3 regions of the Massilia sp. METH4 genome follow, and region 1 is predicted to be linked to each of the others. Evidence: predicted binding sites of a transcription regulator. Region 1 holds the regulator's gene; each other region holds the start of a gene.
What was found. Region 1 encodes FNR, which switches genes on or off when oxygen is low (the NO sensors DNR and NnrR bind a similar motif). Its sites were predicted from a motif close to TTGATNNNNATCAA; they were not measured.
Positions count from the first base shown of each region.

Region 2: a site for FNR is predicted at 1,331-1,344, ahead of V6Z91_RS22125 (agglutinin biogenesis protein MshI). Genes of this name have one in related genera too.
Region 3: a site for FNR is predicted at 1,153-1,166, ahead of oxc (oxalyl-CoA decarboxylase). Genes of this name have one in related genera too.

Region 1 covers NZ_CP146614.1:1,708,445-1,710,712, reverse strand. Annotated here, with positions in the region: gene V6Z91_RS07620 (response regulator) at 1-972, opposite strand, end outside; gene fnr (fumarate/nitrate reduction transcriptional regulator Fnr) at 1,118-1,876, shown strand; gene V6Z91_RS07610 (FixH family protein) at 1,997-2,268, opposite strand, start outside.
Region 2 covers NZ_CP146614.1:5,044,908-5,047,175, forward strand. Annotated here, with positions in the region: gene V6Z91_RS22120 (DUF6701 domain-containing protein) at 1-1,274, shown strand, start outside; gene V6Z91_RS22125 (agglutinin biogenesis protein MshI) at 1,393-2,268, shown strand, end outside.
Region 3 covers NZ_CP146614.1:2,434,129-2,436,396, forward strand. Annotated here, with positions in the region: gene V6Z91_RS10780 (2-dehydropantoate 2-reductase) at 1-70, shown strand, start outside; gene V6Z91_RS10785 (hypothetical protein) at 173-322, opposite strand; gene V6Z91_RS10790 (Crp/Fnr family transcriptional regulator) at 499-1,107, opposite strand; gene oxc (oxalyl-CoA decarboxylase) at 1,266-2,268, shown strand, end outside.

The DNA of each region.
Region 1 (2,268 bases):
GCGCAGGCCATGGATCGCGTTACGCAGCCGGACCAGCGGGGACATGAGCCGCAGCGTGATCCAGGTGATGACGCCGGCGGTGACGAGGGAAGCCAGCGTCCCCCACAGGGCCAGCCGCGACAGCAGGTCCTCGAAGGGTTCGAATGCTTCCTCCGCCGGCAGGTTCGCAATCAGGATCCAAGGTACCGTCTTCAGGTGCTTGTAGCTGAGCAGGGCGCGCCGGCCCTGGCCATCGGTACTGACGGTGGTGCCTTCGAAGCGCTGGCGGATCGCCATCAGCGTGGATGGGTAGCCGCCGGGGTTACGCGGCTTCATCAGCCGGGCCGGATCCGGGTGTACCACGTATAGCGACGGCTCATAGCCGGTGACGATGAAGTAATAGCCGGTGCGCCCCACCTTGGCGGTGCGCAGGTGGCCCAGCAGGTTGTCGCGGTACAGCCGCAGCACGCCGATCAGCACGCAGGCCACCTCGCCTTCCTCGCTGAGCACGGGCGCGACCATCTGCACGATCGGCTGGCCCACCGACTTGCCGATGACCGGTTCGGCGATCAGCGGGCTCTTCTCCCGCAGCACGCGCTGGAAATACGCGCGGTCGGCCACGCTGATGCCGGGGCGGCCAGGCAGCGCGGGAATGTCGGCCACGATCGCGCCGGCCGGGCTGACGACCAGGACATCGTCGAACAGGCGCAGCACGGCCCGGTAATCGTAGTACGCGCGCAGGGCCGGCGGATCATTGCAGATGTCACGCGGCTGCCAGCGCGCCGACTCGGCCACGATGTCGCGCAGCAGCACCATCTTCTCATCCAGCTCGAGGGCGGTGCGTGCGATCAGCGCGTCCTGCTGGGCGAACAGCACGCGCGTGAAGTCGTGCTGCATGCGCTGGGCCTGCAGCACGGTGACCAGCGCGATCATCAAGATGGACGTGATGGTCGTGGCCAGTGCGACTTTCGCCTTGATACCGAGCGGGCGCACGTCTCCCCCCTGCTTTGCTTTTATGGGGATACTATGCGCCGCCCGATGAATTGCAAACTGTGCGGAAGGGCACGCTACATGCAAGTTTTTGTCGATCCCGCGCATAGCCGGTACACTGGCGGTCAACCATAACCGGACCATGACGATGATGCACGAGCTCCCTTCCTTGACACTGCCCGGCGTGACCATCGAGAACCTGAAGGCGCGCTGCTCGACGTGCAGCATGCACCAGCTGTGCCTGCCGATGGGCCTGGACATGGGCGATATGGACAAGCTGGACAAGATCATCGGCCGCCGCCGCAAGGTGCAAAAGGGCGAGAACCTGTTCCGCATCGGCGACCCGTTCACGAGCCTGTACGCGATCCGGCTCGGCCATTTCAAGACGTACCAGATCAATGCCAACGGCGAGGAACAGGTAACGGGCTTCCAGATGGGCGGCGAACTGCTGGGCATGGACGCGATCAGCACCGACAAGCATTATTGCAGCGCGATGGCGCTGGAAGACAGCGAGGTGTGCGAGATTCCATTTGTCAGCTTGGAACACTTGCTGGTCGACATGCCCACCCTGCTGCGCCACTTCCACCGCATGATGAGCCAGGAAATCACGCGTGAGCAAAGCGTGATGCTCTTGCTCGGCAATATGCAGGCCACGCAGCGCTTCGCCGCCTTCCTCGTCAACCTGGCCTCGCGCTACGAGGCGCGCGGCTATTCGAGTACCGCGTTCCAGTTGCGCATGTCGCGCGAGGATATCGGCAACTACCTGGGGCTGACGATCGAAAGCATCAGCCGGCTGCTCAACAAGTTCAAGAAGCAGGGTTTGCTGAAAGTGTCGAACCGGGAAATCGAGGTGCTCGACCTGCCGCGGTTGAAGGCGATTACGGCGGGGACCGAAACCTGCGCCTGATGAGTGCCCGCGCATGCCTTGGTGTCTGACACTATTTTTCGCAGGAAAATAGTGTCAGACTCCGGTTTTCGGTGGAGGCAACCGGTGTCCGACCCCAGCGGCGGCACCAGCGCAGCCGGATCACTTCGACGCGATCGACAGCTCGCCTTCCACGGGCCACAGCCACTGCCCCTCCAGCCGCCAGCTCCGCTTCTCATCCTCCACCAGCACGGTCCACCGGCTGCGCTCGAGCGCCGGCAACGGCACGGCGAAGTTGCCGGCGGCATCCGGCCGCACCAGCAGGCGCAGGTCCTTCGCCGGCTGGGTGGCATGCGCCAGGTGCACCTGCAAGGCGCCGCGCACCGGCTCCATCGCCGACAGGCGGCCCTTCAGCACACCGTGGGCGGCGTCGT
Region 2 (2,268 bases), 3.3 Mb from region 1:
CGGTGCAGGCGTTGATGTATGACCTGACCACGCCGGCGCCGAATTTCGGCAACGAGACCGAGCCGGAAAAGATCGCCCTCACGGTGACGCCCGCCACGACGGCGGACGGCTCGCCGATCGCCGCCATGGTCACGCGCAACGCGGGCGAACAGCCGGCCGGCGACATCGAGCTCGGCGGCAGCTTCGGGGCGTTTTCCGCCGGCGTCGCCAACGGCACCGGCTTCGTCTACGACGACGTGGGCGTCATTCGCATCCAGGCCAGCCTGGCCCGTTCGCCCGAAGAAGTACGGCTGAACGCGAAGACCGGCTCCTACCTGGGCACGGGCGACGTGGTGGCCAACTACATCAACGTCGGGCGCTTCTATCCGGCCTGGCTGGAGACGGTGGTCGAGGGCACCATGGCCTGCGTGGACGCGGCCCGCTGCCCGCAGGATCCGGTCCCTCCGGTGCAACCCCTTGTTGGCATCGACACCATGGTGTATTCGGGCCAGCCGTTCAAGGTCACGGTGAGGGCGAAAAACAGCCAGGGCGGCGCACTGCCCAATTACCGGCTGGAGCTGGCCCGCGACATCACGCTGAGCCCGTGGACCGCGCCGAATGGCGACACCGCGCAGCGCGCGCCGTCCGCCGGCACCACGAACTCCACACTGGCGAACACCACGGTCGCGGCCAGCGCCTTTGCCGGCGGTATCGCCACGGTCACGGCGCCGACCTACACATTCCCGACCGCGCTGGCGTACACGTCGGGCGCGCCCACCGCGAACAACTGGCCCCAGCCGGTATCGGTCTATGTGCGTGCCGTGGAGTCGACCGGCGTGGACGGGACCACGTCGAAGCGCGCCGCCGCCGTGGAAGGCGGCGTGCGGGTGGTGGCCGGCCGTGTCAACGTGCCCAACCAGAAGGGCACGGCGCTGTCGGCGATGAGCGTTCCCGTCACCGCCGAGTTCTTCGGCACCTTGAACGGCGTGCCCGGCTGGTACCCGGCCACGACGGACTCGACGTCGACTTTCTCGCTCAGCAATGTGCGTTTCTCGGCGTGCACGAACTTGACGGGTGCGTCATCGTGCAAGGTCAACCTGACCGTGGACAGCACGACGTCGGGCGCGTTTGACGATGGCATCGCGACCATCAAGCTGAACGCGCCGGGCAGCGGCAGCAGCGGCCACGTGTCCATGTGGCTGGCCAGCCCGCCGTGGCTGCCGAGCGTACGGGGCGTGCTCACCTATGGCACAGTAACGACGCGGCCCTATACGTATCTGCGTGAAATGTACTAGCGCGGTTGAAAAAAGACGGCAAACATGGCGATTTGCTACCGGAACACGCCGGACTCTTGAATATAATCAAGAGACTGCATGGCGTATTGCAAGCATTACCTGATATCGGGACAGGCTCATGGCTTTCTGGCACAAGGCGAAAAAAAAAGATGGCTGGCTGGCGGTAAGCGCCGCTGCGGAAGGGGTGACGGCGGCCGTCGTGCGCCGGCGCGCCGACGCGAAGCCGGCCGTGCTGGCCGCCGCCTTCCACCCCGGCGGCCGGGCGGAGGCGGCCGGACTGATCGCGCGCGTGGGCCGCGAGCTCGATGCGCCCGCCCACCTGTGCTCGAGCATCCTCGTGCCGGGTGAATACCAGCTGCTGGCCGTGGAGGCGCCGAACGTGCCTGCCGACGAATTGAAGACCGCCGTGGGCTGGCGCCTGAAGGACCTGATCGATTTCCCCGTGCCCGAGGCCACCATCGACGTGCTCGACATTCCCGTCGCGCCGAATGGACCGGCGCACAACCACCAGGTGTTCGCGGTAGCGGCGCGCAACGGCATCATCGAGGCGCTGCAGAACCTGTACACGGAGGCCAAGGTGGAGCTCGGCGCGATCGACATCCCGGAAATTGCCCAGCGCAATATCTCCGCGCTGCTCGAGCCGGAAGGGCGCGGCCTGGCGATGCTGGCGTTCGACGCGCACGGCGGCTTGCTGACGGTGACGTTCCGGGGCGAGCTGTACCTGGCGCGGCGCATGGACATCGGGCTGGCCCAGGTCGAGGGCGCGCCGGAAGCGCGGCAGAGCCTGTTCGACCGCATCGCCCTGGAACTGCAGCGTTCGCTCGACAACTTCGAGCGGCAGTTCCAGTACGTGGCCGTGTCCAAGCTGGTCCTGGCGCCGACCGGCAGCGCCAGCCTGCACGATTACCTGTCCGCCAACCTGTACCTGCCGGTCGACCTGCTCGACCTCGATGCCGTGTTCGACCTGGACAAGGTGCCGCAACTGCGTGACGCG
Region 3 (2,268 bases), 730 kb from region 1:
GAAGTTGCTGGAGCAGGCGATGGCGCAGGCCCGCGGCGGCGTGCGGCTGCAAAAGGCCGTGGCGGCCTAGCCGCCTGGCCGGTCTGGCCGATCCACGGCTGAAACAGGCGTAAAAAAACCGGGGCAGTACGCTGTCCCGGTTCTTGCTGCCGCTCGCGCGGCGGGGGCGATCTTACAGGCCCCAGGTGTAGGCGGCTTCTTCGCGGTCCTGCGCCTGGTCGCTCAGCTTGTCGCGAATGTCCAGCTGGAACAGGTCGAGGAGGAACTCGCTGAGCGAGAAGCCACTGTTTTGTTGCTTTGCACTATCACTGAGGCCGTTCATGTGCTGCTCCTTGAATGGTTGAAAGCGTGTATGCCCTTGATTATAAAGGCGGCACACCCCCGGTCCAATTGACGGCAGCCATATCTGTCATTCAAAGTTCGAATGACTGTCTATGAAAACGCGCTCAAAAATAAGGCAGAAATATTTCTCGATTGCCTTCGGTAAAGTGTTGCTTTTCAGATTTTTCCCTGGTGCTTCAACCGGCTCAGCGTTTCGGGCGACAGGTTGAGGTAATACGCCAGCTCCTTTTTCGGCAAGCGCTCGAACAGGTCGGGAAACTTGCGCATGAAGCGGTGCACGCGGCCCGGCGCGTCCAGCAGGTGCAACGTGATCGTATGGGCCATGATGCCGCTCATCAGGTTCATCACCTCGTACTCGAACGCCTGCTTGACCACGCTATGGCTCTGCAGGAAATCGACCCACTGCGACAGCGGCATGCTGGCCACCCTGGCCTTGGTCATGCACACGATGCTGTAGGGCGTGGGCGTCTTCAGGCACCACGCGGCATAGCTGGTCTCGATATCGCGCTCGGAGGAGAAGCGCAGGATCATTTCCTTGGCTTCGTGGTTCGTCACCTGCCGCTTCAGGATGCCGTCCAGGATGAAGTACTGCTGCATGTCGTACACGCCCTGGTTCAGGAGGAGGTCGCCCTTCTGGTGATTCGTCACCGTGAGATAGGGCTCCAGTGCGGCCATTTCGCTGTCACGCAACTCCTTCAGAACGATGTTCTGCTTCAGCTGGGCGCGAATGATGTTTCGTTCCGGGTGGTTGGCAATGAGCGTCATGTCTGGCCGGTGGAACTGCACGAGATTGACATCATGCGGCGAATCTTGACCGCGGTCAATGATTCAAACGAATGGCGCTGGCTATGATCAATTCCAGGCGATCGAGCTCGCAACGGCGCCCGAACCGACAGGCATCCCGACAATAACCGGAGACAATCATGACCCATAACGTATCGGTGGAAGTCACCGACGGCTTCCACCTCGTGATCGATGCGCTGAAGATCAACGACATCGATACGATTTTCGGCCTGGTCGGCATACCGATCACGGATCTTGCCCGGCTGGCCCAGGCCGAGGGCATGCGCTTCATCGGCTTTCGCCACGAGCAGAACGCCGGCAATGCCGCCGCCATCGCGGGCTACATGACGAAGAAGCCGGGCATCTGCCTCACCGTCTCCGCACCGGGCTTCCTGAACGGCCTGACGGCGCTGGCCAACGCCACCACGAACTGCTTCCCGATGATCCTGATCTCCGGGTCCAGCGAACGCGAGATCGTCGACCTGCAGCAGGGCGACTACGAGGAGATGGACCAGCTGAACATCGCCCGCCCGCATGCCAAGGCCGCGTTCCGCGTGCTCAAGGCGGAAGACATCGGCATCGGCATCGCGCGCGCCATCCGCGCCGCCGTCTCCGGCCGGCCCGGGGGCGTGTACCTCGACCTGCCGGCGCAACTGCTGGCGCAAACCATCGAGGCAGGTCACGCGCGGCGTTCGCTGGTCAAGGTGGTCGATGCGGCGCCGCGCCAGCTGCCCGCCCCTGAGTCCGTCGAGCGCGCGCTGGCGCTGCTGAAGGGCGCGAAGAAGCCGCTGATCCTGCTCGGCAAGGGTGCGGCCTACGCGCAGGCCGATGCCGACATCCGCGCTTTCGTCGAGCGCACCGGCATCCCCTACCTGCCCATGTCGATGGCCAAGGGCCTGCTGCCGGACACGCACGCGCAATCGGCTTCCGCGGCGCGCTCCTTCGTGCTGGCCGAGGCGGACGTGGTGGTGCTGGTGGGCGCGCGCCTGAACTGGCTGCTCGCGCACGGCAAGGGCAAGACCTGGGGCAAGCCGAAGCAGTTCGTGCAGATCGACATCGCCCCCACGGAAATCGACAGCAATGTGGCGATCGCGGCGCCGCTGATCGGCGATATCGGTTCCTGCGTGGGCACGCTGCTGGCTG